3 regions of the Streptomyces sp. NPDC093085 genome follow, and region 1 is predicted to be linked to each of the others. Evidence: riboswitches for the same ligand, from Rfam matches in the RefSeq annotation. Region 1 holds a riboswitch; each other region holds the start of a gene.

Evidence for each region. A riboswitch is a leader RNA that binds a small molecule or an ion and turns the genes downstream of it on or off. The one in region 1 is predicted to bind S-adenosylmethionine.
Region 2: another riboswitch for S-adenosylmethionine. It lies ahead of thrC (threonine synthase); the one in region 1 lies ahead of AB0O07_RS07825 (ABC transporter substrate-binding protein).
Region 3: another riboswitch for S-adenosylmethionine. It lies ahead of AB0O07_RS12155 (aminotransferase class V-fold PLP-dependent enzyme); the one in region 1 lies ahead of AB0O07_RS07825 (ABC transporter substrate-binding protein).

The regions. Positions count from the first base shown of each region.
Region 1 covers NZ_JBFBFB010000002.1:250,139-260,517, reverse strand. Annotated here, with positions in the region: gene AB0O07_RS07835 (PHP domain-containing protein) at 1-1,302, opposite strand, end outside; gene AB0O07_RS07830 (jacalin-like lectin) at 1,727-3,070, shown strand; SAM riboswitch class IV at 3,380-3,502, shown strand; gene AB0O07_RS07825 (ABC transporter substrate-binding protein) at 3,680-4,804, shown strand; gene AB0O07_RS07820 (ABC transporter ATP-binding protein) at 4,801-5,997, shown strand; gene AB0O07_RS07815 (ABC transporter permease) at 5,994-6,872, shown strand; gene AB0O07_RS07810 (ABC transporter permease) at 6,865-7,698, shown strand; gene AB0O07_RS07805 (hydantoinase/oxoprolinase family protein) at 7,701-9,887, shown strand; gene AB0O07_RS07800 (hydantoinase B/oxoprolinase family protein) at 9,951-10,379, shown strand, end outside.
Region 2 covers NZ_JBFBFB010000005.1:233,068-243,446, forward strand. Annotated here, with positions in the region: gene AB0O07_RS17540 (hypothetical protein) at 1-144, opposite strand, end outside; gene groL (chaperonin GroEL) at 432-2,057, opposite strand; gene AB0O07_RS17550 (cold-shock protein) at 2,351-2,554, opposite strand; gene AB0O07_RS17555 (ubiquitin-like small modifier protein 1) at 2,942-3,217, opposite strand; gene thrC (threonine synthase) at 3,372-4,784, opposite strand; SAM riboswitch class I at 4,778-4,905, opposite strand; gene AB0O07_RS17565 (glucosyl-3-phosphoglycerate synthase) at 5,123-6,145, shown strand; gene AB0O07_RS17570 (trehalose-6-phosphate synthase) at 6,273-7,823, shown strand; gene otsB (trehalose-phosphatase) at 7,861-8,715, opposite strand; gene AB0O07_RS17580 (DUF3263 domain-containing protein) at 8,802-9,146, opposite strand; gene AB0O07_RS17585 (extracellular solute-binding protein) at 9,159-10,379, opposite strand, start outside.
Region 3 covers NZ_JBFBFB010000003.1:305,086-315,464, reverse strand. Annotated here, with positions in the region: gene AB0O07_RS12170 (Rieske 2Fe-2S domain-containing protein) at 1-744, shown strand, start outside; gene AB0O07_RS12165 (ubiquinol-cytochrome c reductase cytochrome b subunit) at 741-2,384, shown strand; gene trpD (anthranilate phosphoribosyltransferase) at 2,688-3,752, shown strand; SAM riboswitch class IV at 3,930-4,047, shown strand; gene AB0O07_RS12155 (aminotransferase class V-fold PLP-dependent enzyme) at 4,276-5,712, shown strand; gene AB0O07_RS12150 (Lrp/AsnC ligand binding domain-containing protein) at 5,927-6,208, opposite strand; partial or broken gene AB0O07_RS12145 (rhomboid family intramembrane serine protease) at 6,205-6,916, opposite strand; gene AB0O07_RS12140 (hypothetical protein) at 7,119-7,370, shown strand; gene AB0O07_RS12135 (NYN domain-containing protein) at 7,408-8,772, shown strand; gene AB0O07_RS12130 (NlpC/P60 family protein) at 9,136-10,182, shown strand.

The DNA of each region.
Region 1 (10,379 bases):
CGCGAGCCGCGCGTCGAGGCCGCTGACCAGGCCGCCGTGGTCGACCCAGACCCGGCCCGCGCGGATGCCGTCCATGACCGCCGCGTACGAGAAGCGCGCCGCGCCCACATGCGTACGGCTGTACTGGCCCGGCCAGAAGTCGCCCTCGGTGAGGTCGAGTCCGCCCCGGTAGACCGGGTCGGTGTGCTTGCCGTTGGCCGTGAAGTCGGAGTCCGGGCCGCCGCGCTCGGCGGTGTCCGCGTAGACGTTGTGCGAGTCCGAGTTGGCGGTGATCCACCACGGCCGGCCCTCGGCGAGCAGGCTGTCCCACAGCCCGCCCACGGTGGCGGTCATCCAGTCGAACCCGCCCCAGGTGCGGTAGCTCTCCAGCGGGTAACCCGCGAAGGAGCCGGCGCCCGGGGAGCCGTCGTACAGGCCGCGCCCGGCGCCCATGCCCGTCGGCGCGGCGATCCCGGCGGCCTGGTGGCCCGGCGCGCCCTCGAAGCCGACGGCGATCTGGTGGTCCCGGGGGGTGGCGTCGCGCCAGGCGCGGATCTCGTGCGGCGAGTCGATGCCCTTGCGCGAGGGGTGGTTGGCGAGCATCAGCGCGTCGTCCACCTTGCGGCGCCTGACCTGCTCGGAGAGGAAGGAGAGCCCGGCGATGGCGAGCGCCTCGTTGGCCGGGGTGGAGTCGGACGCCTTCCGCACCGAGCCGTCGAAGGAGTTCTCGAACTCCTTGAGGACCGCGACCTCGTTACGGCCCGGGTGGACGAAGACCGTGCCGTGCTCGGCGGCCGGGATGTTCCACTCAAGGCCCTGGAAGACCAGCGTGTCCTCGTACGCGGCGCGGGCCGCCTTGATGTCAGGATTGACCTTCTCCACACCGATCTTGGCGTGCGTCTCGCTGCCGTGGTCGGTGATGACCATCCAGTCCAGGCCGTGCCGGGCGCCCTGGCGGACCTGGTCGGCGACCCGGTACTTGCCGTCGCTGCTGTACTGCGTGTGGATGTGGTGGTCACCGGAGAGCCAGAGGAAACCGCCCAGGCGCGCGGAGTGCGAGCCGCCGCCCGGCAGGCCGTTGCCGCCGTTGCCGCCGGAGGCGAACGCGGGCGTGGCCGCCGCGCCGCCCACCACACTGCCCGCCGCGAGCCCGGCGCCGAGCAGTCCGGTACGGCGGAGCATGGAGCGGCGGGAGAGCTGGGCGGGGGTCAGGGCCTCATCGGGCACCGAGGTGTCGAGCGCGGGCGGCAGCGCGCCGTTCTCCTCGGGGGAGTGGGCGTGGGAGTGATCGTGCGAGTGCGGGTGGTGGTGCCCGTGGCCCATGGAGACTCCTGTGTCCGATGTCCGGTTGTCGCCGTTGTGACGGAGGTGGTGAGTGAGAGCGTCGGCGGAGGACATGAACACCGGGCGATGCGGGGGTGAGCACGGGGCGACGGCCGCGCGGCGGGCCCCGCCCTTCCCGTGAACCGGCAGCGGGAACAACCAACTCTCTTGCGTTTCAAGCTACTTGCCGGTAGATGATGGGGCGCGGCGGAGTACGGTCGTGGAGTACGGCAGTGGAGTGCGGCCTCGGAGTGTGGAGTACGGCCGTGGAGTAAGGCCGTGGAGTACGGGCACCCCTCTCCGGCGCCACCGTGCCACGCCCGTACCCCTGTTACGCGTACCACCGGCGCACCGCCCGCCCCACGCACCCCCGTTCGCCGCCCCCGGCACCTCCCCGCCCCGTTCCCCTCCCCGGAAGGCCCCCATGCGATCCCCCCTCCGCGCACTGGCCGGTGTCCTCGCCGCCGGCGCGCTCGCCCTCACCGGCCTCGCCGCCCCGGCCACGCCCGCCGTGGCGGCCACCGCGCCGCAGGCCGCCGACTCCGGCACGCTCAAGGTCCTCACGTACAACATCGCCGGGCTCCCGCTCGGGCTCGGCCAGAGCAACCCCGAGGTCAACACCCCGCTCATCGGGCAGCGGCTGGGCCCGTACGCCGTCGTCAACGTCCAGGAGGACTTCAACTACCACGCCTCGCTGTACGCCAACGACACCCACCCGTACCGCACCCCCACCAGCGGCGGCGCGGCCTTCGGCGACGGCCTCAACACCCTCTCCGACCACCCCTTCGAGGACTTCGAGCGGGTCCGCTGGAACAACTGCACCGGCACCGACTGCCTCACCCCGAAGGGCTTCTCGCTCGCCCGGGTCCGGCTCGCCGAGGGCGTCTTCGTCGACCTCTACAACGTCCACACCAACGCCGACACCACGGACGCCGCGCTCGCCGCCCGGCGCGCCAACATCACCCAGCTCTCCTCCTTCATCCGGACCTACAGCGCGGGCAACGCCGTCATCGTCATGGGCGACACCAACACCCGCTACACCCGCACCGGCGACAACATCCGCACCCTCGTCGAGGAGAACGGCCTCACCGACGCCTGGGTGAAGCTGGTACGCGGCGGCTCGGCCCCGGCCCTCGGCAGCGACGCGCTGGTCTGCGACACGGTCGCGCCCACCGACACCTGCGAGGTCGTCGACAAGGTCCTCTACCGGGGCGGCCCGCTGGTCGGCCTCGACGCCACCGGGTACGCCAACCAGTGGCGAGCCTTCCTCGACCCCGCGGGCAAGCACCTCTCCGACCACTACCCGCACGCCGTCGACCTCAGGTGGTCGCTCCCGGCCGACCGGCGCGCCTCCGACTTCTTCGGCGGCCCGCACGGCACCGCCTTCAACGACGCCCGGCTCCTCCCGGCCACCCCGGCGCCCCGCACCCTCACCCTGCGCGGCGCCGCCCGGCTCGACTCCGTCGCCCTCGCCCTCGACGGCGGTACGGTCCTGAGCCACGGCGGTACGGGCGGCACCGCGGCCACGCTCACCCTGGCCGCCGGGGAGAACCTCACCTCGGTCAAGCTCTCCCAGGGCCAGAAGGACGGCCGTACCCGGATCTTCTCCGCCGCGTTCACCACGGACGCGGGCCGCACCGTCGCCGCCGGGACCGCGACCTCCGACACGGTGACCTTCACCGCCCCGGCGGGGTGGCGCATCGTCGGCTTCACCGGCCGCTCCGGCGACGAGATCGACAAGCTCGGCGTGGTCTACGCCCCGAAGTGACCGCGCTCTCCGCCTCGAAGGGCCTCGGACGGCCTCGGAACGACCGCGCTCGCGCGGCCGGGGCCGCCGGGCCGGGCACCGCCGCCCCTACCGCGACAGAGCGTCACGGCCCCTCGCGATGTGACGCCCTGTCACCTCCGTTCATCTCCGTTCATCCCTGTCCGGCCCCGGCGGCGGGCCGGCCCGGCGGCCCCGGCCGGCCCGCCGGTCCGGCGCCCGGGCGGGCCGCCCCGTCCCGTGATCCGGATGTGATCTTCATGTGATCCATCCCATCTTCAGACCATAGCCACAGAGTGTTACCTTTTCCCTTGTCACGAGACCCAGCGACAAGCCCCGGCTTGCTGGGCGGCAACCCTCCTTCTGCGGTGGGGTGCCCCGGGTGATGACACGGCTCCACCAGCACGCCGATGTGCCGGGGAGCAAGCGCGGACCTGTCACCCAGGTCCAGTACCTGTGACGGGAGCACAAGATGACAGCGGACGCGATGCCGTACGGCACGTCGTCACGGTGCCCCGCCCCGTCTGCCCGCCCGAAGCGCGGCCGGCGAACCACCACCCACGGGCCGGCGCGCCGTACGCACGCCACCCCGCACCGAGGAGTCCAGCCCTCATGAGACCTGCCCTCTCGCGCCCACGCGGGCGACGCGCCCTGCTCGCCACCGCCTCGGCCACCGCCGTCCTGGCCGCCGTCGCCGGGTGCAGCGTCGACACCGGCGGCTCCGGCTCCGGCTCCGGGGAATCCGGCTCCAAGGGCGAGACGATCACCGTCACGGCGTTCGCGGGCCCCTGGGGCGAGCTCTTCAAGAAGTCCTTCGTGGCACCGTTCGAGAAGGACACCGGCATCAAGGTGAACCTGGTCTACGGCGCCGACTCGGCCTGGCTGACCAAGCTGCGCGCCGCGGGCGGCAAGGACGCGCCCTTCGACGTCGTCGCCCTCACCCCCGGCTCCCTCCACCAGGCCGTCGGCGGCGGGCTCCTCCAGCCGCTCAAGACCGGCGACCTCACCCACTGGAAACAGCTCGACCCGGTCCTCACCCAGCAGTCCACCATCGACGGCGCCTCCTACGGCGTCCCGCTGACCACCGGCTCCAACGGCCTGCTCTACCGCACCGACAAGATCAAGCAGGCGCCCGAGGACTGGACCGACATCTTCGACAAGAAGTACTGCGGCCATGTCGCGCTGCCCCCGCTGACCTACAACGCCGGCCTGGAGTTCTTCTCCGCGCTGGTCTCCCAGGACGGCGGCAAGCTCTCCAATCCGGCCGATGTCGACAAGGCGTTCAAGAAGCTCGCCGAGCTGAAGGGGTGCGTCTCCGCCTACCCGGCCGACGCGGGCTCCGTCTCCACCGTCCTCCAGAACGGCGACGCCTGGATCGTGCCCTTCTGGGACGGCCGCGCCTTCGCCATGGCCCAGGAGGGCCAGCCGATCGGCTTCAGCTACCCCGCCTCCGGCGCCGTCGGCGCGCTGACCTCGTACTACGTACCCAAGGGCAGCGCCCACACCAAGGCCGCCTACACCTTCCTGAACTACCTCAGCGCGGCCCAGTACCAGAAGCCGTTCGCCGAGGGCACCTTCTACGGCGCGGGCAACGACCACATCGACTACAGCCCCGACTTCAAGAAGAAGGTCAAGTACGGCGAGGACGTCTACAAGACGTTCACCTGGGTCGACTACAAGACGGCGACCCCCAAGCTGAACGAATGGCAGCAGCGGTGGAACCAGATCTTCAAGTGACCGGGACCGACGAGACGGGAGCCGGGGCCGGGACCGACGGGGCCGGCCCCGGAGCCGCGCACATCGAGATCGAGGGCCTCGCCGCCGGATACGAGGGACAGCGCATCCTCGACGTCGACCGGCTCTCGATCCGGCGCGGCGAGTTCCTCTCCGTCCTCGGCCCCAGCGGCTGCGGCAAGACGACCCTGCTCAACAGCCTGGCCGGGTTCGTCACGCCCACCGCCGGCCGGATCACCCTGGACGGTACGGACCTCACCGACGTGCCCACCCACCGCAGGGGGCTCGGCCTGGTCTTCCAGAACTACGCGCTCTTCCCGCACATGACCGTCGCCGACAATGTCGCGTACGGCCTCAAGGTGCGCCGCACCGACCGTGCCGAGCGGGACGAACGCGTCGCCGAGTCGCTCCGCCTCGTCGGCCTGGAGGCGTACGCGGACCGACGGCCCCGCCAGCTCTCCGGCGGCCAGCAGCAGCGGGTCGCCGTGGCCCGCGCGCTGGCCACCCGGCCCGCCGTGCTCCTCCTCGACGAACCGCTCTCCAACCTCGACGCCAAGCTGCGCCGGGAGATGCGGGTGGAGCTCCGCGAACTCCAGCAGCGCCTCGGCATCACCATGGTCTTCGTCACCCACGACCAGGAAGAGGCGATGTCGCTCTCCGACCGGATCGCCGTGATGAACGGCGGCCGGGTCGAACAGCTCGGCACCCCCACCGAGGTCTACCGGACCCCCGCCACCCGCTTCGTCGCCGAGTTCATCGGCGCGGCCAACATCCTGGCGGGCACCGGCGGCGCCGACGGCTCCCTCGACCTGGGGACGGTACGGCTGGCCACCGGCCTGACCGCGCTGCCCGAAGGCGAACAGGTCACCCTCGCCGTACGCCCGGAACGCGTCACCCTCCGGGCCGCCGGGGCGGACGCCGCCGACGGCGTTCCGGACGGCGCGCCGGAGACCGACGCCGTGCCGGACGACGCGCGCGGCACCGGCATCGTCGGCTACCGCGCCTTCACCGGCGAGGCCTGGCAGGCCCAGATCGTCGTCGCCGAGGGCGTCGCGCTCAACGCCAGGACCGCCGGGGAGCCCCCGGCGGTCGGCGCCCGCGTCACCTTCGGCTGGGGCCCCGACGACGTCATCCTCCTCGGCACCGCGAAGGCCACGGCGGAGACAGCGCCCGCGAAGGAGGCGACGTCCGGATGACCGCGCCCGCCGCCCGGGCGCCGCGCCGGACGCGTGGGCTCTGGCCCGTCACCCCGGTCCTGGTCTTCCTGCTGGCCCTCTTCATCGTCCCGCTCGTCCGTGTCCTCGCGCTGAGCTTCCACGCCTCGGATCCCAACGGCTATCCGCTCGACGGGTTCTCGCTCACCCAGTACCACAGGGTCTTCACCGAGGCGTTCTTCTCCGAGTCCCTCTGGCACAGCCTGCTCACCTCGCTGCTGGTCACGGCCTTGTGCGTACTGCTCGGCTACCCCGCCGCGTACGCGCTCGCCCGGGCCCGCAAGGGCGTCGTCCGCACCCTGCTCTTCGTCGCGGTCGTCTCGCCCCTGCTCACCAGCGTCGTCGTGCGCAGCTACGGCTGGGTGGTGCTCTTCTCCGCCAACGGCGCGGTCAACCGGGCCCTCGTCGGACTCGGCATCCTCGACCAGCCGGCCCCCCTGCTGACCAGCTACCTCGTGGTGGTCGTCTCCGTCACCCATGTCCTGCTGCCGTTCGCGATCCTGCCGCTGACCACCGCGCTCGGCGGTATCGACGACAACCTGGCCCGCGCCTCGCGGAGCCTGGGCGCCGGTCCCGTCCGTACCTTCTGGAAGGTCACCGTGCCGCTCAGCCTCCCCGGCATCGCGACCGGCGCCACCGTCGTCTTCCCGCTCGCCATGGGCATCTACATCACCCCCCTGCTGGTCGGCGGCGCCAACCAGCCGCTCGCCGGGCTGCGCGTCTACTCCCAGATCACCAGCGTCTTCGACTACCCGGTGGCCGCCGCGCTCAGCCTCACCCTGCTCCTGCTGACCCTGCTGGGCGTCTCCGCCCTGGGCACCGGATTCCGCTTCTGGGAACGGAGACTCCATGGCTGACCAGGCCACCACCCCCGCCGCCCGCCGCACCTCCCCGCTGCTGCGCCGCGCCGGGCGGGCCGCCGCCCGGCTGCCCGCGCTCGCCGTCTTCCTCTTCCTGCTCGCCCCGCTCGCCGTCCTGGCGCTCTCCTCCCTCAACTCGACCAGCTCGCTGAGCTTCCCGCCCTCCGGGTTCTCCCTCCGCTGGTACACCGAGGTGCTCTCCTCCCCGGAGTGGCTGGTCTCCTTCCAGCTCAGCGGGGTCCTGGTGGTCCTCGTCGTGGTGACCACCGTCACCATCGGCACGCTCGCCGGGTACGGCCTGGTCCGCGGCGACTTCCCCGGCCGGGGCGTGCTCGCCGGGCTCGCCCTCGCCCCGCTGATGGTCCCCGAGATCATCATCGGGCTCGGGCTGCTCTACTACTTCCAGGGCCTCGGCCTGGTCAACACCCTCCCCGGGCTCTGGCTGGCGCACTCCCTGGTCGCGCTCCCCTTCGTCATCCGTACGGTGATGGTCAGCGCCCAGGCGCTCGACCCGACCCTGGAGCGCGCCGCCGCCACCCTGGGCGCCGGACGGGCCCGTACCTTCCTCACCGTCACCCTGCCGCTGCTGCGCCCCGGCATCCTCGCCGGGGCCGTCTTCGCCGCCGTCACCTCGCTCGGCGAGGTCGCCGTCTCGGTGCTCGTCTCCGGCTCCAACACCACCACCGTGCCGGTACGGATCTTCTCCGCCGTGCAGTTCCAGCTCGACCCGTCGGTGGCGGCCGTCTCCACCCTGCTGATGCTGGTCAGCGTGATCGTCCTGGTGGCCGTCGACCGGTTCACCAACTTCTCGGAGGTGCTCTGACCGTGCCCGCTGACCCCACCGCCGGAGCCCCCCGCCCGCGCGCCCGCGTCGGGATCGACGTGGGCGGCACCTTCACCGACTTCGTCCTCGCGGTGCCGGGCGCCGAAGGCGTCGAAGGCGTCGAAGGCACTGCCGGCGCGGACGGCACGGGCGGAGCCGACGGCGCGAGCGGTACGAGCGGCGCGCACGGTACGGCCGGGGGCGCCACCCTCCTCCACCACAAGCAGCCCAGCACCCCCGACGACCCGGCGCGCGCCGTCGCCGACGGGCTCGCAGCCGTCCTGGAGCGGGCCGGGCTCGGCCCCGCCGACCTCGCCGCCGTCACCCACGGCACCACCATCGGGCTCAACGCGATCATCCAGCGCCGGGGCGCCCGGATCGCCCTCGTCGTCACCGAGGGGTACCGGGACATCCTGGAGATCGGCCGCAGCCGGATGCCGTCCTCCTTCGACCTGCACGCGGCGAAGGAGGAACCGCTCGTCCCCCGGGACCGGATCGTCGAGATCCCCGCCCGGCTCGGCCCCGACGGCACCCCCGTCCACACCCCCACCGACGCCGAACTCGCCCGGGTCGCGGCCGAGTTGCGCGCCACCGACGCCGAGGCCGCCGCCGTGCTCGTGCTGCACGGCCACACCGACCCGGCCTTCGAGGCCGACGTCACCCGCCGGCTCGCCGCGCTCGTCCCCGAACTGCCGCTCACCTCCTCGGCCGCCATCTGGCCCGAGGTACGCGAGTTCGAACGCGCCCTGGTCACCTGCCTCAACGTCTACATCCAGCCGCTGATGCGCCGCTACTTCGACCGGCTCGAAGCGCTCCTCGACGGCCTCGGCGTCACCGCGCCCGTCTATATCGCCGCCTCCAACGGCGGCTCCCTGAGCCTCCGTTCGGCCGCCGAGCGCCCCATCGAGACCGTGCTCTCCGGGCCCGCCGCCGGAGTCACCGCCGCGACCCGGCTCGGCCGCGCCGCCGGGATCGGCCGGCTCGTCACCTTCGACATGGGCGGCACCAGCAGCGACATCGCCGTCGCCGTCGACGGCGAACCGGAGTTCGCCACCCACACCACCATCGGCGGCCTCCCGCTGATCCTCCCCGTCGTCGCCGTCAACGCCATCGGCGCGGGCGGCGGTTCGGTCGTACGGGCGGACGCGTACGGCGTCCTCAAGGTCGGCCCGTCCAGCGCCGGCGCCGACCCCGGGCCCGTCGCCTACGGGCGCGGCGGCACCCGCCCCACCGTCACCGACTGCTACCTCCATACCGGCGTCATCGACCCCGCCACCTTCCTCGGCGGCCGGATGACCCTCGACGCGCCCGCCGCCGCCCGCGCCCTCGGCCTGGTCGGCGACGGACTCGGCTTCACCACCGGCGATCCGGGCGCGGCGGCCGACCGTACCGCCGACGGCGCCCTGCGGGTCGCCACCGCGGGGATGGCCGTCGAACTCCAGAAGACCCTCGCCGGACGCGGCCTCGACCCCGCCGAGTTCACCCTCGTCCCGTTCGGCGGCGCGGGCCCCACCCACGCCGCCGTCCTCGCCGAGGAGGTCGGCATCCCCGAGATCGTCGTCCCGGCCGCCGCCGCCACCTTCTGCGCCCTCGGCGCGGTCGGCGCCGACCTCCGCCGCGACTTCGCCCGCAGCCTCCGCCGCGACCTCGACGAACCCGGCGTCGAAGCCCTCCGTACGATCCTCGCCGGACTGGAGCGGCGGGCCCGCGCCTGGCTCGCCGAGCAGGGCCCCGAGAGCGCACCGCCCGTCCTCACCCTCGCCGCCGACATGAGCTACCACGGCCAGGCGTACGAGCTGCGCGTACCGCTCCCCGAGACGCTCACCCGCGACGCCCTCACCGAGGCGTTCCACCAGGAGCACGAACGGCTCTACGGCTTCCGCGACCCGGCCGCCACCGTCCGCCTCGGCACCGCCCGCCTCGCCATCAGCGCGGCGGGCCCCGCCCTCGCCACCGCCCCGGCCGGCGCCGCCCAGGAAGGACCGCCGCCCGCCCCGGCCGGACACCGTCCCGTCCTGCTCGCCGGGGAGCGGGTGGCCGCCGCCGTCCACCGGCGCGACGCGCTGCGGCCCGGCCACACCCTCACCGGACCCGCCGTGATCGAACAGGACGACACCACCGTGCTCGTACCGCCCCGCTGGACGGCCACCGTCGACCCGCTCGGCAACCTCCGGCTCCGGCACACCTGAGCCCCGGCCCCCCCCGGCACCCCTGACGGCACGACCCACGGCAAGGCAAGGACGCACCCGACCATGAAGCTCGACCCGGTCACCCTGGAGATCATCGGCAACAAGCTCGGCGCGCTCACCGAGGAGATGTGCCTCACCCTCCAGCGCACCAGCCGCTCCCTGTACGTCAAGGAGACCGCCGACTTCTGCTGCGCGCTCGCCGGACCCGACGGCACCTTCACCGCCTACCCGCGCGGCATCGGCGTCTCCGGCTTCGTCGGCCTCGACGTCCGTACCGCCGTCGACCGGGTCGGCCCGCTGGAGCCCGGCGACGTCATCGTCACCAACGACCCGTACACCTCCGGCGGTCTCGCCACCCACCTCACCGACATCCAGCTCATCGAGCCGTACTTCCACGACGGCGAGGTCATCGGCTACGGCTGGGCGTTCATCCACTGCTCCGACATCGGCGGCCGGGTCCCCAGCAGCCTCGCCCCCACCAACCACGAGATC
Region 2 (10,379 bases), on a different contig from region 1:
GCCCTGCCCGCCGGACCGCCCACCGGCCGGACTCTCCGCCTGCCCGGCCAGCGCGGCCAGTTCGGCGGCGGCGCGGGGGGAGAGCGCTCCGGGCTTCGGGGGCGGGACCGGATTGGCGTTCCTGATCAGGGTTTTGACGCGCATCGGCGGTACGGAACACCTCGGCGGTCAGCTCCTCGGCCGCCGCCCGCTCCCCCGACCTCCGGTGCACGAAGGCGAACACACGCGGGTGGTCACGAACATACAAGGCCGTGAACCGCGCGGCGCGGTCACGGTCGCTCCCGGTCTTCAACGTCTCCACACCCTTTAGGTGTCGTGGACCGGGCACATCCTTACCGTCGCCGTCCACGGAAAAGCCCGGGGGCGGCACCCCTCATCCGTGATGAGGGGTGCCGCCCCCGGTCGGTCAGGACGGTTGATCCGCGAGGGGATCAGAAGTCCATGTCACCGCCCGGCATGCCGCCGCCGGCCGGGGCCGCGCCGGCCTTCTCCGGCTTGTCGGCGATGACGGCCTCGGTGGTGAGGAACAGCGCGGCGATCGACGCGGCGTTCTGGAGCGCGGAGCGCGTGACCTTCGCCGGGTCGATGATGCCCTCGGCGATCATGTCGACGTACTCGCCGGACGCGGCGTTCAGGCCGTGGCCGACCGCCAGGTTGCGGACCTTCTCGACGACGACGCCGCCCTCAAGGCCACCGTTGACGGCGATCTGCTTGAGCGGGGCCTCCAGCGCGAGCTTGACGGCCTGCGCGCCGGTCGCCTCGTCGCCGGTCAGCTCCAGCTTCTCGAAGACCGAGGACGCCTGGAGCAGGGCCACGCCACCACCGGCGACGATGCCCTCCTCGACGGCGGCCTTGGCGTTGCGCACCGCGTCCTCGATGCGGTGCTTGCGCTCCTTGAGCTCGACCTCGGTCGCGGCACCGGCCTTGATGACGGCCACGCCGCCGGCCAGCTTCGCCAGGCGCTCCTGGAGCTTCTCGCGGTCGTAGTCCGAGTCGCTGTTCTCGATCTCGGCGCGGATCTGGGCCACGCGGCCCGCGACCTGCTCGCTGTCGCCGCCACCGTCGACGATGGTCGTCTCGTCCTTGGTGATGGTGACGTTGCGGGCGCGGCCGAGCAGGTCGAGACCGGCGTTCTCCAGCTTGAGGCCGACCTCCTCGGAGATGACCGTGCCGCCGGTGAGGATGGCGATGTCGTTCAGCATCGCCTTGCGGCGGTCACCGAAGCCCGGGGCCTTGACGGCGACGGACTTGAAGGTGCCCTTGAGCTTGTTGACGACCAGGGTCGACAGGGCCTCGCCCTCGACGTCCTCGGCGATGATCAGGAGCGGCTTGCCGGACTGGATGACCTTCTCCAGCAGGGGAAGGAGGTCCTTCACACTGCCGATCTTGGAGTTGGCGATCAGGATGTACGGGTCGTCGAGCGACGCCTCCATACGCTCCATGTCCGTGGCGAAGTACGCCGAGATGTAGCCCTTGTCGAAGCGCATGCCCTCGGTGAGCTCAAGCTCAAGGCCGAAGGTCTGCGACTCCTCGACGGTGATGACGCCTTCCTTGCCGACCTTGTCCATGGCCTCGGCGATCAGCTCGCCGATCTGGGTGTCGGCGGCGGAGATGGAGGCGGTCGAAGCGATCTGCTCCTTGGTCTCCACGTCCTTGGCCTGCTCCAGCAGGGCGCCGGAGACGGCCTCGACGGCCTTCTCGATGCCGCGCTTGAGGGCCATCGGGTTGGCGCCGGCCGCGACGTTGCGCAGGCCCTCGCGGACGAGCGCCTGGGCGAGGACGGTGGCGGTCGTCGTGCCGTCACCGGCGACGTCGTCCGTCTTCTTGGCTACTTCCTTGACCAGCTCGGCGCCGATCTTCTCGTACGGGTCCTCAAGCTCGATCTCCTTGGCGATGGAGACACCATCGTTGGTGATCGTGGGGGCGCCCCACTTCTTCTCAAGGACGACGTTGCGGCCCTTGGGGCCAAGGGTGACCTTGACAGCGTCGGCGAGCTGGTTCATACCGCGCTCAAGACCGCGCCGTGCCTCCTCGTCGAACGCGATGATCTTGGCCATGTGAAGTGGTCCTCCCGGACGGGGGTGAAGGCTCCGGACCGCGCTGGCGCCCGCGACGGACGGCCTGAGCGCCGGTGGTTCATTGCTCCACCAGCCCTCGGGGCCTCACCGACCCGGTCCTCAGTTGTCACTCTCACTCGGAGAGTGCTAACGCCAATAATTAGCACTCGGCACCTTAGAGTGCAAGCGTCTACTTGAGGGGGGCACACGCATGTGGGGCCCGCATCCGTGTCGGATGCGGGCCCCACATGCGTGAGTGCGTGCAGATGCGTCGGTGGCCGATCGCGCCGGGATCAGACGGCGAGCTTGACCATGTCCGCCTGCGGACCCTTCTGGCCCTGCGAGATCTCGAACTCCACTCGCTGACCCTCTTCAAGGGTGCGGTAACCGTCCATCTGAATCGCGCTGTAGTGGACGAATACATCCGCACCACCGTCGACCGCGATGAAGCCGTAGCCCTTCTCCGCGTTGAACCACTTGACGGTGCCCTGAGCCATGCCAACTCCCCTATTACTGGCCCTTACAGGGGGCCATACTTCGCGCCGGAACGCGTCGACCGCGGCTGAATGTATCTGCCCAACTGCCCTCTGCAACAGGTCAATCGGACGAGAAATCTGGGCGTGGCCGAACACGCATAGCGCTGAATACACCACGCTCCGGGGCAAGTCGGGCCGGGCAAAGCGTACGTACGCCGCGAAAGGCACCAGGACTTTGCCCTCATCTTGTCGCGTTCTCGCTCGCGTTCCGAGCGGCCGACAGGGGAGGAAGGGGAGGGCGTTCCCCTACTCTACCGTGCTCAACCATGTAGAACGGTCCCCTCCGCTTCTCTTGCGGAGAGGACCGATTCCGTCACAGAACGCACATCACGGCGTCCCGGGCACGCGTCAGCCGCCGGCGACCGCCGGGATGATGGAGACGCCCGCGCCCGCCGGGGTCGCGGTCTCCAGGCCCTGTTCGAAACGGACGTCGTCGTCGTTCACGTACACGTTGACGAAGCGGCGCAGCTTGCCGTCGTCGTCCAGGACCCGCCCCGAGATGCCCGGGTGGTTGGCCTCCAGCGACTGGATGACCTCGGAGAGGGTCGTGCCCTCCGCGGGGACCTCGGCCTGGCCACCGGTGTAGGTGCGGAGGATGGTGGGGATACGGACCTTGACGCTCATGGTGGTGAACCTTTCTGCGAAGTGGGGCGGGTCTGCGTGCGGAGAGCGGACGATCAGGTGGCACGCGCACAACGTCGTACAGCGTGCCCCTCGTACGGGGGTACGAGTCCTCCGGATCGCCCGGAACGGAAAGTTCCGGGCAACCGTACGGCCGTCAGCCCGCCGCCGCGCCCTCGCCACCCGCACCCGCGAGCCCCGCGGCGCGGAACGCGTCCAGGCTCGGGCGGATGGTCGCGGAGGGGCCGGTCGTCGGGGCCACGGCGTCCAGCGTCTTGAGCCCGTCCCCGGTGTTGAGGACGACGGTGGTGAGCGACGGGTCGAGCAGACCGGTTTCGATGAGCTTCTTCGTCACGCCGACGGTCACCCCGCCCGCGGTCTCGGCGAAGATGCCCTCGGTCCGCGCGAGCAGCTTGATGGCGTCCACGACCTGCTCGTCGTCGACGTCCTCCACCGCGCCGCCGGTGCGCCGCGCGATGTCCAGCACATACGGGCCGTCGGCCGGGTTGCCGATCGCCAGGGACTTGGCGATGGTGTCCGGCTTCTGCGGCCGTACGACGTCGTGCCCGGCCTTGAAGGCGGTGGAGACCGGCGAGCACCCCTGGGCCTGGGCGCCGAAGATCTTGTACGGCCTGTCCTCGACCAGACCGAGCTTGATCAGTTCCCGCAGCCCCTTGTCGATCTTCGTGAGCTGGGAGCCGGAGGCGATCGGGATGACGATCTGGTCGGGCAGCCGCCAGCCGAGCTGCTCGCAGATCTCGTACGCGAGGGTCTTGGAGCCCTCGCCGTAGTACGGCCGCAGGTTGACGTTGACGAAGCCCCAGCCCTCGCCCAGCGGGTCGCCGATCAGCTCCGAGCAGAAGCGGTTGACGTCGTCGTACGTGCCCTCGATGCCGACCAGGTCGCCCCCGTACACCGCGGCCATGACGACCTTGCCCTGCTCCAGGTCGTGCGGGATGAAGACGCAGGAGCGGAAGCCGGCCCGGGCGGCGGCGGCGCCGACGGCGCCGGCCAGGTTGCCGGTGGAGGAGCAGGAGAGGGTGGTGAAGCCGAAGGCGCGGGCCGCCTCGACGGCGATGGCCACGACGCGGTCCTTGAAGGAGTGCGTCGGGTTGCCGGAGTCGTCCTTGATGTGGAGCGAGCCGGTGATGCCCAGCTCACGGGCGAGGTTGTCGGCCTTGACGAGCTTGGTGAACCCGGGGTTGAGGCTCGGCTTGGCGGCGACGTCGGCGGGGACGGGCAGCAGCGGCGCGTACCGCCAGATGTTGTCCGGGCCCTCGGCGATGCGCTTCTTCAGCTCCTCGGGGTCCCCGCCCGGCAGGTCGTACGCGACTTCGAGCGGCCCGAAACAGCTCACACAGGCGAAGATGGGGCCGAGGCCGAAGCGCTCGCCGCATTCGCGGCAGGAGAGCGCGGTGGCGGGCCCGAGATCGATGGTGGCGTTTCCGGCGCTCCCGGTGCTCCCGGCGGCTTCCGTACCGCTTCCGACCGCTTCCGTACCGTTTCCGGTGGCGTCGGTTCCGCTCTGGACGGTCTGCACAGCCATGATGGCGAGGCCCTTTCTCCTCATCTTCCTCGCGACGTACTTCGCCACGAGACGGAATTGGCACCTTCCCCACCGTGACCTCGCGGTCGGCGGGAGGGTTGCCGGGACTTCAACGGGCCGTTCCCTCTGTCCCTCTGGATGAGCGCTATGGCGACCGGAGCTGGATCCGGTGCGTTTATGTCTGGCGCGTACGTCTGTCACGCACGTCTGTCGCGTTGTGTCTGTCCGGCCTGCGCCACCCCGGCATGCGATGGTCACTGGCCTTGTTCAAGACTGTAACCGAAGGTGCGGAGGGTTGAGATAGTCGTCCGCACCGCGAGATGGATCACTTTCGAGGAAAGCACAGCAGGGGAGTGTCCAGGGTGCTGGAAGAGGTGGAGCAGTGGCTGACCAGGCGTTCCTGGTCGGCGGCGGACCGTACGCCCGAACAGCTCCTGGCGGCGAAGGCGGCGCGCGGCGCCACGGTGAGCGTGGTCCTGCCCGCGCTCGACGAGGAGGCCACGGTCGGTGCGATCGTCGGCGTGATACGGCGCGAGCTGATGGAGCGGATCCGGCTCGTGGACGAGCTGGTGGTGATCGACTCCGGCTCCACCGACCGTACGGCCGAGGTCGCCGCGGCGGCCGGCGCCCGGGTGGTCCACCGGGACGCGATCCTGCCCCGGCTGCCCGCGCTGCCCGGCAAGGGCGAGGTGCTCTGGCGGTCGCTCCTGGTGACCAGCGGTGACATCGTCTGCTTCGTCGACGCGGACCTGCGGGAGTTCTCGCCGGACTTCGTCTCCGGGATCGTGGGCCCGCTGCTCACCGACCCCGAGGTGCACTTCGTGAAGGCGATGTACGACCGCCCGCTGCACCCGACGCCCGACGGAACCGCCGCCGGCGGCGGCCCCGGCATGGGTCCCGGCAGCGGACCCGGCAGGGGCGGCGGCCCCGGCGTCGCGGCGCAGGGCGGCCGGGTGACCGAGCTGGTGGCGCGCCCGCTGCTCAATCTGCACTGGCCCCGGCTGGCCGGTTTCGTCCAGCCGCTGGGCGGGGAGTACGCGGCCCGCCGCTCGCTGCTGGAGCGGCTGCCGTTCCCGGTGGGGTACGGGGTGGAGCTGGGCCTGCTGGTGGACGCGCTGCACACGGTGGGGCTCGACGCGCTGGCCCAGGTCGATGTGGGGGTACGGCTCCACCGCCACCAGGACGACCGGGCGCTGGGGCGGATGGCCGCGGCGATCTACCGGACGGCCCAGCTCCGCCTCCAGCGGGGCCCGTTGACGCGGCCCCGGCTCACCCAGTTCGAACGGGGCGCGGACGGCTTCGTACCGTACACACACCCGGTGGACACGGAGGAGCGCCCGCCGATGCGGGAGATCGCCGAGTACCCGGCACGCCGCGCGGCGTGACCTGCGCCGGGTCCCGGGCGGCCTCGCACGGGGCCGCCCGGGACCGGACGCAGGCGCCCCTCAGGAGCCGGGGACATCACACGTCCCGTACGTTTGAGCGTTTCCCGCACGGGCTAGGTTTCGCGGCATGGAGACCGCACCGTCCACCCCTCCGCCGGCTCCCGCTGCCCGCGTGCTCGTGGCGTCCAACCGGGGCCCCGTCTCGTACACCCGGGGCGCGGACGGCGCCCTGGTGGCCAAGCGGGGCGGCGGCGGGCTGGTGTCGGGCCTGTCGGCGATCGGCTCCGGTGACGACGCCCTCTGGGTCTGCGCGGCCCTCGGCGACGGCGACCGGGAGGCCGTCCGGGGTACGGGGGGCCGCCTCGACCCGGCGGACACCGGCGGGCAGCGGGTACGGATGCTCGGCATCGACCCGGGGGTCTATGCGGCGGCGTACAACGACATCGCGAACTCCACCCTCTGGTTCGTCCACCACATGCTCTACCAGACCCCGCTGGAGCCGTCCTTCGGCCCGGAGTTCCGGGCGCGCTGGGCCGCGTACGAGGCGTACAACCGCGCCTTCGCCGAGGCGCTGGCGGAGGAGGCCGCCGAGGGCGCGGCGGTGCTGGTGCAGGACTACCACCTGGCGCTCGTCCCCGGGCTGCTCCGGGCGCTCCGGCCCGACCTGCGGATCGGCCACTTCTCGCACACGCCCTGGGCCCCGGCCGCGTACTTCCGGCTGCTCCCCGACGACATCGCCGAGCGGCTGCTGCTGGGCATGCTCGGGGCGGACCGGCTGGGGTTCCTGACCCGGCGGTGGGCGGACGCGTTCCGGGAGTGCGCCGAGGCGGTGCTGGCCGGGCGCGGCCTGACGACAACGGGACCGGCGGGGGAGGCCACGGGGGACACGTACCTCACCTACCCCCACGGCGGCGAAGGGCAGCCCCCGGGCCCGGCCGGCGGCCGTACCGCCCTCGCGGTGCACGGGCTCGGCGCGGACGGCGACTTCCTGCGCGAGCGCGCGCACCGCCCCGATGTGGCCGAGCGGATGGCGGCGCTGCGCGAGCAGATCGGCAGGACCCCGGAGGGGACCGACCGGAAGACGATCGTCCGGGTGGACCGTACGGAGCTCTCCAAGAACATCGTGCGCGGTCTGCACGCGTACCGGCAGCTCCTGACCGACCACCCCGAATGGCGCGAGCGCGTGGTCCATGTGGCGTTCGCCTACCCCTCCCGGCAGGACCTGGAGATCTACCGCGCATACACGGCGGAGGTCGAACGGGTCGCCACGGAGATCAACACCGAGCTGTCCACCCCCGGCTGGACCCCGGTCGTCCTCCATGTCCAGGACGACTTCGCCCGCTCGCTGGCCGCGTACCGGCTGGCGGACGTGGCGCTGGTCAACCCCATCAGGGACGGCATGAACCTGGTCGCGAAGGAGATCCCGGTCCTCTCCGAGCGCGGCTGCGCCCTGGTCCTCTCCCGGGAGGCGGGCGCCTGCGCCGAGCTGGGCGGGGACGCGCTGGTGATCAACCCGTACGACATCACCGCCACCGCCACCGCCCTCCACGAGGCCCTGACCCTCCCCGCCCCCGACCGCACCGCCCGCGCGAAACGCCTGGCGGAAGCCGCGACGGCCCTTCCCCCGCAGCGCTGGTTCCTGGACCAGCTGAACGCGCTGCGGGGGGTACGGGGCTGAGGCGCGGCACGGGGCCGAGGCGCGGCGGAAACCACGGTCAGCGCATCGCCGGTACGAGGGCGGCGAGGAAGTCGGCGAGGGCGGCCGGGCCCGGGAGGGTGAGGTCGGCTCGGGTGGTGAGGTCGGGGACCTCGGTGCCGCTGGCGACCAGGAGGCCCGGGTGGCCCTCGGCGCGGAGGCTCTCGACGGCGGCGTAGGCGGGGAGGTCGCCCAGGTCGTCGCCGGCGTACAGGACCGTCTCGGCGTCCACCTCGCGGACGTACGAGAGCAGCGCGGCGCCCTTGTCGACGCCCGGGGGGCGGAGTTCCAGGACCAGGCGGCCCGGTTCGACGATCAGGCCGTGGCGGGCGGCGAGGGCGGTGAGGGGGGCGCGCAGGGCCTCGAAGGCAGCCTGGGGTTCGGCGGCGCGGCGGGTGTGGACGGCGACCGCGCGGCCCTTCTCCTCGATCCAGGTGCCGGACGGGGCGCCGGAGCCGGCGAGGAATCCGGGGAGTTCGGCGCGGACGGCGGCGACGCCCTCGTGCGGGACGGGGGCGTGGACCGTACCGGAGACGGCGTCCCAGCGCTCGGCGCCGTAGTGGCCGAGGACGACGAGGTGTTCCAGGCCCGGTACCCCGGCGAAGCCGCCGTACCGTACCGCCACCTCCGCCGGGCGCCCCGTGATCACCACGAGGGAGGCGAGGCGCGGAGCGAGCGCGGTGAGGGCGGGGAGGACGCGGGGGTGGGCGCGGGCCTGTTCGGGGTCGGGGACGATCTCGGCGAGCGTGCCGTCGAAGTCGAGCGCGACGACGGCGCGGGCGGGGCGGGCGAGGAGCGCGGCCAGGCCCTCGGCTCCGGCGGGGGTGGCGGGCTGCGGGAGGGAGTTCGGGAGGGAGTTCGGTTGGGTGGCCATGGGGTCGACCCTAGCGGGGCGGGGTGGGGAGGGGCGCGTGGTCGAGCGGCTGGGCCGTGGGCCGTGCGGGCCGTGGACCAGGGCCGCTACCAGCGCTCTCGGCGGGCCGCCCGTACGCGGCGGAGCCGGTTCACCGTGACGGGGTCGTGCTCGGCGGCTCTCGGGTCGTCCAGCAGTGCGTTGAGGAGCTGGTAGTAGCGGGTCGGGGAGAGCCCGAGGCGTTCGCGGATCTCCCGCTCCTTGGCCCCGGGCCCCGGCCAGCCGCGCCGCTCCACGGCGAGCACGGCACGATCCCGGGCGGAGAGACCGGGCGTCCCCGGGACACCGGACGCGTCTGAAGCCTCGGCCGCTTCTGAAGCCTCGGCCACTTCCGGAGCGCCGGGCGCTTCGGGCGCCCCGGGGGTGCTGGCGGGCGGTGGGGTGGTGGTCATGGTCGTTCCACGTTACTCGGCGGCCTCCGCCGCCGACGCGTCCTTCGCTATCTGGGACAGGACCGCCTCGGGGCTCGCGCCCGGTTCGACCGCCTTGCCGATGTTCTTCTTGAAGCTCTCGCTCACCGACGACCACGAGTTCTTGCCGTACGGGAAGAGCTCCGAGTCGGGCAGCGCCGTCAGGAACGTCTTCAGGTCCTGGTGCTCCGGGTCCGCGAGCATCGCCTCGTTGGCGCTGTAGGTGACCGGCAGCAGGTCGTACTGGCCGGCGAAGTCCAGGACGTTCTTGTCCTCGTACGCGAAGTTCAGGAACTTGCCGATCTCGCTCCGGTGGCCGTTCTGCTTGAACGCCATGACCCAGTCCGCGACACCCACCGACGACTTCGCCCCGCCGTTCGGCCCCGGCAGCGGCACCATGCCGACCTTGACGCCGCGCTTCACCGCCTCCTTCATCAGCGTCGGGTGCCCGTTCAGCATGCCGACCTGGCCGCTGGTGAACGCCTTGAACGCGGTCGCCCGGTCCAGGTCGCCCGGCTTGACCGGGCCGGTCAGCCCGGCCCCGACGAGGCCCTGGAGCCAGGTGAAGGTCTTGACGTTCGCGGGCGAGTCGATGTTGTACGAGCCGTCGGCGGTGTCCGTGTAGCCGCCGCCCCCGGCCAGCAGCCACATCAGGGTCTCGCCCTGCGCCTCCTCCGTGCCGAGCGGCACCGCGAGCGGGGTCGTCACGCCCTGTGCCTTCAGCGCCTGGGCGTCGGACTTGATGTCGTCCCAGTTCTTCGGGGCGCTCACGCCCGCCTTCGAGAAGAGGTCCTTGTTGTAGAAGAGCAGCCGGGTGGAGGCGACGAACGGCATCCCGTACTGAATGCGGTTGACCTCACCGGCCTGGGAGAGCTGGTCGAGGAAGTTCGCCTGGGTGGGTATGGAGAGAAGCTCGTCGGCAGCGTAGAGCTGGTCGGCCTTCGCGTAGTTGGAGTACGAACCGATCTGCGCGATGTCGGGGGCCTTGCCCTCCTTGACCATCGTGGCGACATCGCTGTCGATCGTCTTCCAGGGGCGTATGTATACGTCGATCTTGATTCCGGGATGCTCGGCCTCGAACGAACTCGCGAGCGACTCCCAGTAATTCTTGGAACTGTCCTCGGAGTTGGTGCCGTACTCCGCGGCGACCACCTTGAGCGTGACCTTCCCGGCGGCGGTGGTGGCGCCGCACCCGGTCAGGGGCGCCGTCAGGGC
Region 3 (10,379 bases), on a different contig from region 1:
GTCGCCCTGTTCTGCATCGGCGCCGGCGCGGTCCACTGGGCCCGCACGCTGATGTCGGACGTCGAGACCGCCGACGACCGGCACCCGATCGAGGCGCCGCCCGAGGTCAAGGCGAAGGTCCTCGCGGACTTCGCGCAGGGCGCCGCCGAGTCCGGCATCGGCCGGCGGAAGCTGATCCGGAACACGATGTTCGGCGCCCTGGCGCTCGTACCCCTCTCCGGTGTGGTGCTCCTGCGCGACCTGGGCCCGCTGCCCGAGAACAAGCTCCGCTCCACCCTGTGGGCCAAGGGCAAGCAGCTCATCAACATGAACACGATGGAGCCGCTCCGCCCCGAGGACGTCGTCACCGGCTCGCTGACGTTCGCGATGCCTGAGGGGCTCGACGAGCACAGCGAGGACTTCCAGAAGGAGATCGCCAAGGCGGCCCTGATGATCGTCCGGATCCAGCCGGACGAGATCAAGGACAAGCGCGAGCTGGACTGGTCCCACCAGGGGATCGTGGCGTTCTCGAAGATCTGCACCCACGTCGGGTGCCCGATCAGCCTGTACGAGCAGCAGACGCACCACGTGCTCTGCCCGTGCCACCAGTCCACCTTCGACCTCTCCGACGGCGCGCGCGTCATCTTCGGCCCGGCCGGTCACGCCCTGCCGCAGTTGCGGATCGGCGTGAACGCGGAGGGCAACCTTGAGGCACTCGGCGACTTCGCCGAGCCCGTCGGCCCTGCCTTCTGGGAGCGCGGATGAGTACCACGACGACCACTGCCACGACGGACACGACGGCGCGCAAGGCCCCCGCGGGCGAGCGCGTGGCCGACTGGGCCGACGGCCGGCTGGGGATCTACAGCCTCGCCAAGGCCAACATGCGGAAGATCTTCCCGGACCACTGGTCCTTCATGCTCGGGGAGATCTGCCTCTACAGCTTCATCATCATCATCCTCACGGGTGTGTATCTGACGCTGTTCTTCCACCCGTCGATGAACGAGGTGGAGTACCACGGCAGTTACGTCCCGCTCCAGGGCGTCATGATGTCGGAGGCGTTCGCCTCCACCCTGAACATCAGCTTCGACATCCGCGGCGGTCTGCTTATCCGGCAGATCCACCACTGGGCGGCGCTGATCTTCCTCGCGGCCATGCTGGTCCACATGATGCGCGTCTTCTTCACGGGCGCCTTCCGCAAGCCGCGCGAGGTCAACTGGCTCTTCGGCTTCCTCCTCTTCGTCCTGGGCATGTTCACCGGGTTCACCGGCTACTCGCTCCCGGACGACCTGCTCTCCGGCACCGGGGTGCGGTTCATGCAGGGCGCGGTCCTGTCGGTGCCGATCGTGGGCACGTACCTGTCGATGTTCCTCTTCGGCGGAGAGTTCCCCGGCGGCGACTTCGTGGCCCGGTTCTACTCGGTCCACATCCTGCTGCTGCCCGGCATCATGCTGGGCCTGGTGGTGGCCCACCTGATCCTGGTCTTCTACCACAAGCACACCCAGTTCGCGGGTCCCGGCAAGACCAACACCAATGTCGTCGGCATGCCGCTGCTGCCGGTCTACATGGCGAAGGCCGGGGGCTTCTTCTTCCTGGTCTTCGGGGTCATCGCGATCGTCTCCGCGATCGCCACGATCAACCCGATCTGGGCGCTCGGACCGTACCGGCCCGACCAGGTCTCCACCGGCGCCCAGCCCGACTGGTACATGGGCTTCTCCGAAGGCCTCATCCGGGTGATGCCCGGCTGGGAGATCAACGTATGGGGACACACCCTCGTCCTGGGCGTCTTCATCCCGCTGATCATCTTCCCGCTGGTGCTGGTCGCGATCGCGGTCTACCCGTTCATCGAGTCCTGGGTCACCGGTGACAAGCGCGAGCACCACCTGCTGGACCGCCCGCGCAACGCCCCGACCCGTACGGCCTTCGGTGTGGCCTGGCTGAGCTGGTACTTCGTCCTGCTCGTCGGCGGCGGCAACGACCTGTGGGCGACCCACTTCCACCTGTCGATCAACGCGATCACCTGGTTCGTCCGGATCGCCTTCTTCGCGGTGCCGGTGCTCACCTTCATCGCCACCAAGCGGATCTGCATCGGCCTCCAGCGGCGCGACGCCGAGAAGGTGCTGCACGGACGCGAGTCCGGCGTCATCAAGCGGCTGCCGCACGGCGAGTTCGTCGAGGTCCACACCCCGCTCGACCAGGGCGACCTGCACAAGCTCACCGCCCACGAGCAGTACCGGCCCGCCGAGCTGGGCCCCGAGACCGACGAGAACGGGGTACGCCGCAAGGTGTCGCCGGTCGAGCGGCTGCGGGTCAAGCTCAGCCAGGGCTACTACGGCGAGAACAACCAACTGCCCAAGCCCACCGCGGAGGAGTACAAGGAGATCACCAGCGGCCACGGCCACCACTGATCCCCGGCCTCACCAGGTCGCCACCACCGAGGGCCCCGGCCCGGTCTCCGCGAGGAGGCCGGCCGGGGCCCTCGGCGTTCCCCGGGGTCCCCGTGCCGGGGGCCGAACCCGGTCCTGTTCCCGCTCCGTACCCCCGTCACACCCGTGTCTCTCTCCCCGGGCGCACCGGCGTCCGCAGTGCGGGCACCCTGCCGACGGGCGCCGTCTCCGCCGATAGGCTTGCCGCCGGGCCGTACGCCATCACCACGGCCGTACGAGGCCCCCGTACCCCGTAGCCGTCCCAGACACCACCCAGGAGCCAGCATGAACGCTGTTCCCCCCGTCGGAGACGACACCGTGGCGGCCCGCACCTGGCCGGGCGTACTCAACTCCCTGCTGCGCGGCGAGGACCTGGGCCCGGACGACACCGCCTGGGCCATGGACCGCATCATGACCGGCGAGGCCACCGACGCGCAGATCGCCGGGTTCGCGGTGGCGCTGCGGGCGAAGGGCGAGACCGTCGAGGAGGTCTCGGGGCTGGTCCGCGCGATGTACGGGCACGCCCGCACCATCGAGGTACCCGGACGCACCGTCGACATCGTCGGCACCGGCGGCGACCTCGCCAAGACCGTCAACATCTCCACGATGTCCGCGATCGTCGTGGCGGGGACGGGCGCCAAGGTCGTCAAGCACGGCAACCGGGCCTCGTCCTCGGCGAGCGGCGCCTCCGACGTGCTGGAGAAGCTCGGCGTCAATCTGGAGCTGACGCCGGAGCGGGTCGCCGAGGTCGCCGAGGAGGCGGGCATCACCTTCTGCTTCGCGGTCAAGTTCCACCCCTCGCTGCGGTACGCGGCCAAGGCCCGCAAGGAACTGGGCGCGCAGACCACCTTCAACATCCTCGGCCCGCTCACCAACCCGGCCCGGGTCGCCTCCCAGGCGGTGGGGGTGGCGGACGCCCGGATGGCGCCGATCGTGGCGGGGGTGCTCGCCGAGCGGGGCAGCTCCGCGCTGGTCTTCCGGGGCGACGACGGGCTCGACGAGCTGACCACCACGGCCACCTCGCGGGTGTGGACGGTACGGGACGGGCAGGTCACCGAGCGGCCCTTCGACCCGCGCGACGTCGGGCTGCCGCTGGTGCCGGTCGAGGCGCTGCGGGGCGCGGACGCCTCGTACAACGCGGATGTCGCGCGCCGCCTCCTCGCGGGCGAGACCGGGCCCGTACGGGAGGCGGTGCTGCTCAACTCGGCGGCGGCGCTGGTGGCGCTCGACCCGACGGACGACCCGCTGGAGACCCAGCTCACGGCGGGGATCGCGCGGGCGGCGGAGTCCATCGACTCGGGCGCGGCGCGCGAGGCGCTGGCCCGCTGGGTGGCGGCGAGCAACGCCTGACCGGGTGCGGGAGGGGCCGGGCGGGGGCCGGGAGCGGCCCCCCCCCGCCCGGCCCCTTCTGCCGTGGGGCACGGGGCGCGGGTCCGGGCCGTACCGCGGGTGTCCCGGAGCGGGCGCGTCCCGTATCGCGGACAGCGGCTTGGGAGGTCAGGGCCCCTGTGCCATACTCTCGGCCAAGGTCATGAGTGACAGCGACAAAGGCCCCGGCCCGCTGTCCGGCAACCCTCCGTCCGTGGCGGGGTGCCCCGGGTGAAGACCAGGCCGTGGGCAGCGAGGTCCGCGGCAAGCGCGGACCCCTTCCACCTTTGGGGTCCTGGTCCTCAAGGGAGCCTCTCGTGAGCAAGCGAATGCGCTAGGGCGTCTTCACGCCCCTCCTTCAACACGCCCCCGCACGGGCCTCTTCCGTGTGCCGGGGCCACCCCCGCACCACGCGCCCTTTCCGTCACGCGGCCATGCCGTCATGCTGCTACGGAGCCGTGCGGGTCCTTGAAGCCGTTACGACATTCACGCCGGGAGACACCCCATGTCCGTACGCCCGAACGCCGCCTCCGCTCCTGCCTCCGCCTCCTCCGCCGCTTCCTTCTCCGCTGCCTCCTCCGCCACCGACGACCCCGCCTGTGGAGCGCCGCTCCCGGTGCTCGGGCGCGATGTGACCGTCCCGCTCGTCACCGGCGGCGAGGTCACCTACGCCGCCCTCGACTACGCCGCCAGCGCCCCCGCCCTCCAGCGGGTCTGGGACGACGTCGCCACGTACGCCCCGTACTACGGCAGCGTGCACCGCGGGGCCGGCTATCTCTCGCAGCTCTCCACCGACCTCTTCGAGAACAGCCGCCGCACCGTCGCCGACTTCCTCGGCTGCCGCGCCGACGACCAGGTCGTCTTCACCCGGTCGACCACCGACTCGCTCAACCTGCTCGCCTCCGCGCTCCCCGCCGGCTGCCAGGTCTTCGTCTTCGAGACCGAGCACCACGCCTCCCTGCTGCCCTGGCGGGACGCCCGGGTGACGTACCTCGACGCGCCGCGCACCCCGGAGGCGGCCGTCGCCACCCTGGAGCGCGCGCTCGCCGCCCGCGACCAGGGGGACCCCGCCCTGGTCTGTGTGACGGGCGCGTCCAATGTGACCGGTGAGCTCTGGCCGGTACGGGAGCTGGCCGCCGCCGCGCACGCGCACGGTGCCCGGATCGTGCTGGACGCCGCCCAGCTCGTCCCGCACCACGCCGTGGACCTCACCGACCTCGACGTCGACTGGATCGCCTTCTCCGGGCACAAGCTCTACGCGCCGTTCGGCTCCGGGGTGCTCGCGGGCCGCGCCGACTGGCTCCGGGACGCCGAGCCGTATCTCGCGGGCGGCGGCGCCAGCCGGAAGGTGGCGCGGCGCACCGACGGCGGGGTGGACGTCGACTGGCACACCACGGCCGCCCGGCACGAGGCGGGCTCGCCCAATGTCATCGGCGTGTACGCGATCGCCTCGGCCTGCAAGGCGCTCACCGAGGCGGGCTTCGACGCGCTGGCCGCGCGGGAGCGGCGGCTGGTCGCGGAGGTGCGTACCGGGCTCGCCGCGATCCCCGAGGTCACGGTGCTCTCGCTCTTCGGCGACGAGGCGCCCCGGGTGGGCGTCCTCTCGTTCGTGGTCGAGGGGTGGAACAGCTCGCACTTCGCCGCCGCGCTCTCCGCGGAGTACGGCATCGGCGTACGGGACGGTCTGTTCTGTGCCCATCCGCTGGTCAGGACGTTGCTCGACGGCGACCCGCAGGAGCCGGGGGAGTGCGGAGCCCCGGAGGCCGAGCCGGGCGAGCGCTCGCTCAACGCGATCCGGGTCAGCTTCGGCGCGGGGACCCCGGACGAGCATGTGGAGCGGTTCGTACGGGCCGTGCGCGAGCTGGTGAGCGACGGCGCGCGGTGGAACTACCGTACGGAGGACGGCCGCTGCGTCCCGGACCGGGACGCAGCGGCCGCGTAGAGCCGTAAAGCCCGTAAGGGCGGTGGAGAGGCTAGGGCCTGTCTGACAATTCCCGTCGTCGCCCGGAGGGCGGCCTCGCGGCGTCAGGTGCGTGCTCTCGGTGTGCCGGGCCCTGACCCACGTACTGGACGTACTTGGGTCAGGGCCCGGTGCGGCGAGAGTGCGTGCATGGCGTCGCGAGGCAGGCGGGAATTGTCAGACAGGCCCTAGGTCCCTAGGAGTCGAGGCCGATCGAGAAGGCCGCTTCCAGGTCGTGCTGGGAGTAGGTGCGGAACGCGACATGCGTGTCCGTGGCCTCGACGCCGGGGATCTTGCTGATCCGGCCGGGGATGACCTCGGCCAGGTCGTCGTGGCGGGCGACCCGGACCATGGCGATCAGGTCGTACTGGCCCGTCACCGAGAAGACCTCGCTGACGTTGTCCAGCGCCGCGATCGACTCGGCGATCTCGGGGATCCGGTCCACGCTGGTCTTGATGAGCACGATCGCGGTGATCACGGTTGGCGTTCTCCCTCGGTGGCCCCTGACTGGGCCTTCACTCTATCGGTACGCCAGTACCGCCCCCAGGCGTAGAGGAACCCGGTCGCGAAGCCGGCCAGGTGCGCCAGATAGGCGACACCGGGCCCCGCTCCGGCGCCGCGCGCCGCCACCCCCTGGAGCGCGAACCAGAAGAGCAGCACGGCCCAGGCGGGGAAGCGCAGCGGCAGGAAGAAGAGGAACGGGAAGAGGCTGGTGACCCGGGCCCGGGGGAAGAGGTACAGGAACGCGCCGAGCACCCCGGAGATCGCGCCCGAAGCGCCCACCAGCGTCTGGCCCGAGCCGGCGTTCGCGAGCGCGTACGCGAGCAGGGCGAAGGCCCCGGTGGCAAGGTAGAAGAGCAGGAAGGCGGCGTGGCCCATCCGCTCCTCGGTCAGGGCGCCGAAGACATGCAGGAAGAGCATGTTCCCCAGCAGGTGGAGCCAGCTCCCGTGCACGAAGAGCGCGGTGAACGGGGTGAGCAGGGCCCCTCGGCTCGGCACGGGTCAGCTCGTCCGGGATGACGCCCCACCGGACGAAATAGGCGCTCTGCGTGGCCCGCAGCGCGTCGTCGCCGCCGTACGCGTGCGTGAATCCGGAGACCGGGCTCAGCAGGAAGGCCAGACAGCACAGGGCGATCAGCCCGTAGGTCACCAGGGGCGCTCCATACGCCGTACGCCTTTTGATCACGGTCCGAGCATGGCGTACGTACCGCAACAGGACCGGGTGGACCGCCTCGCCGCGCCGGGGGAGAGCCCCGAGGCCTTAGGGTTGCCGGATGCCGTACGCGGTCGGGCGCCGGACCCGGCCCGGATCCGACGCCGGACCCGGCCCCGGATTCGACGCCGGATCGCGGGGCACCGCATAGGAACGAAGAAAAGAGGGCGCCACGATGGCAGTACTTCCCACGGTTCCGCAGCCGACGGCCGCCACCCGGTGGCGGTGCACCTTGTGCGGCAACCTGACGCGGTTCGACGTGACGCGCTCGTCGAAGGTGGTCGAGTACGTCCATCTCGACCTGGCCGGGGAGTCCAGGATCGAGGAGCGTGAGGTGGTCAGTGAGACCATCGAGTCGGTGCGCTGCCGCTGGTGCAACGCCGTGGATCAGATCGAACTGGTGGACAGGCCGGGTGCCGGCTCCTGACGGAGCCGCCCCTGACGGGTGAATGGGGTGACGGATCGTGGAGCAGGCCGCGAGCGGTGCTGAGCCGGCCGGTACGGCCGGCGGTGACGCCGCGGAGACGCTCGACCGACCGCTCCCCGAAGGGGTACGGCGCCGGGTCGTCGCGCTGGTGTCGGAGGCGTTCGGCGGACTGACCGTCGCCGAGCTGCCGGCCCAGCTCCGGCAGTACGCGCGCTTCACCCCGAACAGGCGTACGAAATTCGCGGGCAATGCCATGGCCGCCGCGCTGGAGAGCGACCCGCTCTTCCGGCAGCGGATCGGCGAGCGGATCGTCCACTCCCAGCCGGAGCTGGCGTCGGCCCTGGAGTCGGGGTCGCCGCCGGCCGCCGCCGACCCGGTCGACGTGGCCGCCGCCGCGTATGTGCTCAGGCCCGCCGGATGGGTGAAGCTCGTCGCCGCCGCCGGGGAGGAGGCACAGCGTGCCGACGCCGAGCGCGCCGACGAGGAGGCCCGGCGCGAGCTGGAGCGGCTCGGCGCCGAGCTGGCCGCCGCCAGGTCCCAGACGAAGAGCGAGACGGAGCGGCTCCGTGCCGAGCTGGAGGCCGCCCGCAAGGAGGGCGAGGCGCTCCACCGCAAGCTGCGCAGCGCCCAGAGCGATGTGAAGCGCGGCGAGGCGGCGCTGCGCCGGGTGCGGGCGGAGGCCGAGGCGTTCCGGGCCGAGAGCGCGGCGCAGCTCTCGGCGGCGGAGAGCGAGACCCGGCGCATCAGGGCGCGGCTCGCGGAGGCGGAGTCGGCGGTGGAGGCGAGCCGCCGGGCGGCCCGGGAGGGGCGCTCGGTCGAGGACATGCGGCTGCGGCTGCTGCTCGACACGGTGCTGGAGTCGGCCCAGGGGCTCCGGCGGGAGCTGGCGCTGCCGCCCGCGGCGAGCCGGCCCGCCGATCTGGTCGACGCGGAGCGGCCGGGGCGGATGTCGCCCAAGGATGTGGCGGCGCGTGCGCTCTCCGAAATGGATCCGGCACTGCTCGATCAGTTGCTGGCGCTGCCTCAGGCGCATCTGATCGTGGACGGCTACAACGTGACCAAGACCGGGTATCCCACGATGCCGCTGGAGAAGCAGCGGCTGCGGCTGCTGGGCGGGCTCGCGATGCTCGCGGCGCAGACGGGCGCGGAGATGACCTGTGTCTTCGACGGGGCGGAGCTGGCCGCTCCGGTGCTGCTGGCGCCGCCGCGCGGGGTGCGGGTGCTCTTCTCGAAGCCGGGGGTGACGGCGGACGAGCTGATCCGGCAGCTCGTACGGGCGGAGCCGCCGGGCCGGCCCGTGGTGGTGGCCTCCACCGACCGGGAGGTCGCGGACGGGGTGGCGCGGGCGGGGGCGCGTCCGGTCGCCTCCGCGCTGCTGCTGAAGCGGCTTTCGCGCGTATAGCGGTCGTATGGAGATCGCCGTACCCGATGCCCGAGTTGGTGGGGTGTTATCCGGTCGCGGCCTCAAATGTCCGCTACTGCATGTGCATTGCCCGTCGACGGTCAGTCTGCGTCTGTCGGCGTCTGTAAATAATGCGCTTCGTGACAGAGATTTTCCTTGCAAGGATTTGAACTGATCACGGGAAGGTCACTAGGGTCAGGCCTCGAACCTTCGCGCGGTTGATCACCCATCCGGGGTGGCAGCGAAGGAACCGCCGTTTTCGCGCAGTTCGGCCCAGTTTCGCGGGGGAGCCGTCGGCGCGGAGCCGGGACTGACGCGTCCCTGAGGACCGGCAGGCGGCTGAGGAAGAAGGAGCTCGCCTCCGTGGCGTCCCACCGTCGTCCCAAGCCCCCGAGCCGTACCCGGGTGACCGTCCTCACCGCGACCGCTGCCGCCGCCGTCGCGCTGACGTCCCAGGCGGCCAACGCCGCCCCGACGCCGAGCAAGGCCGACGTCAAGGAGAAGGTCGACAAGCTCTACGAGGACGCGGAGAAGGCCACCGAGAAGGCCAACGGCGCCAAGGAGGCGCAGGAGAAGCTGGAGAAGCAGGTCACCGCGCTCCAGGACAAGGTCGCCCGGGGCCAGGACGAACTGAACGAGATGCGGGACGGGCTCGGCCTGATGGCGAGCAACCAGTACCGCACCGGCGGCATCGACCCCGCGCTCCAGCTCTTCCTCTCCTCCGACCCGGACAGCTACCTGGAGAAGGCGTCCACGCTCGACCAGGTCAGCGCCAAGCAGGCGGCGTCGCTCCAGAAGATCCAGGACAAGCAGCGGACCCTCGCGCAGCAGCGCAAGGAGGCCCAGGGCAAGGTCAAGGACCTCGCGGACACCCGCAAGCAGCTCACGAAGAAGAAGCAGGAGGCCCAGTCCAAGCTGGCCGCCGCGCAGAAGCTGCTCAACACGCTCACCGAGAAGGAGCGTGCCGACCTCGCCAAGGCGGAGGAGGAGCGCGCCAGCCGCGGCAGCGGCGGCAGCGGCTCCACCACCCGCACCGACCTCGGCAACACCCCGGCCTCCTCCTCGCGGGCCGCCGCCGCCTTCGCCGCCGCGCAGGGCAAGATCGGCACCCCGTACGTCTACGGCGCCTCCGGCCCCAGCTCCTTCGACTGCTCCGGGCTCACCTCCTGGGCGTACGCGCAGGCCGGTGTCTCCATCCCGCGCACCTCGGAGTCCCAGGCCAACGCCGGTACGCGGCTCTCGCAGAGCCAGCTCCAAAAGGGCGACCTGGTCATCTTCTACGGCGACCTGCACCACGTCGGCTTCTACGCCGGCAACGGGCAGGTGCTGCACGCGCCGAAGCCCGGTGCGAGCGTCCGCTACGAGTCGATCGGGAACATGCCGTTCCAGTTCGGCGTCCGCATAGGCTGACGGCCGCCCCCCGATGCTCTGTCGGGCCGTCAGCTCCGGTCCGACACCCGCCCATTCGGGCGAATTCCCGCCCCATACGGTGACACCCGCGCCCCGCCGATGACCTTGAGGTCTACGGCGGGGCGTCACTCTGTGCGCGCGGGGCGGTCGTTGGCCGCTCCGTGATCGTCCGGCTACTGTCTGCCGCACGCAGCACC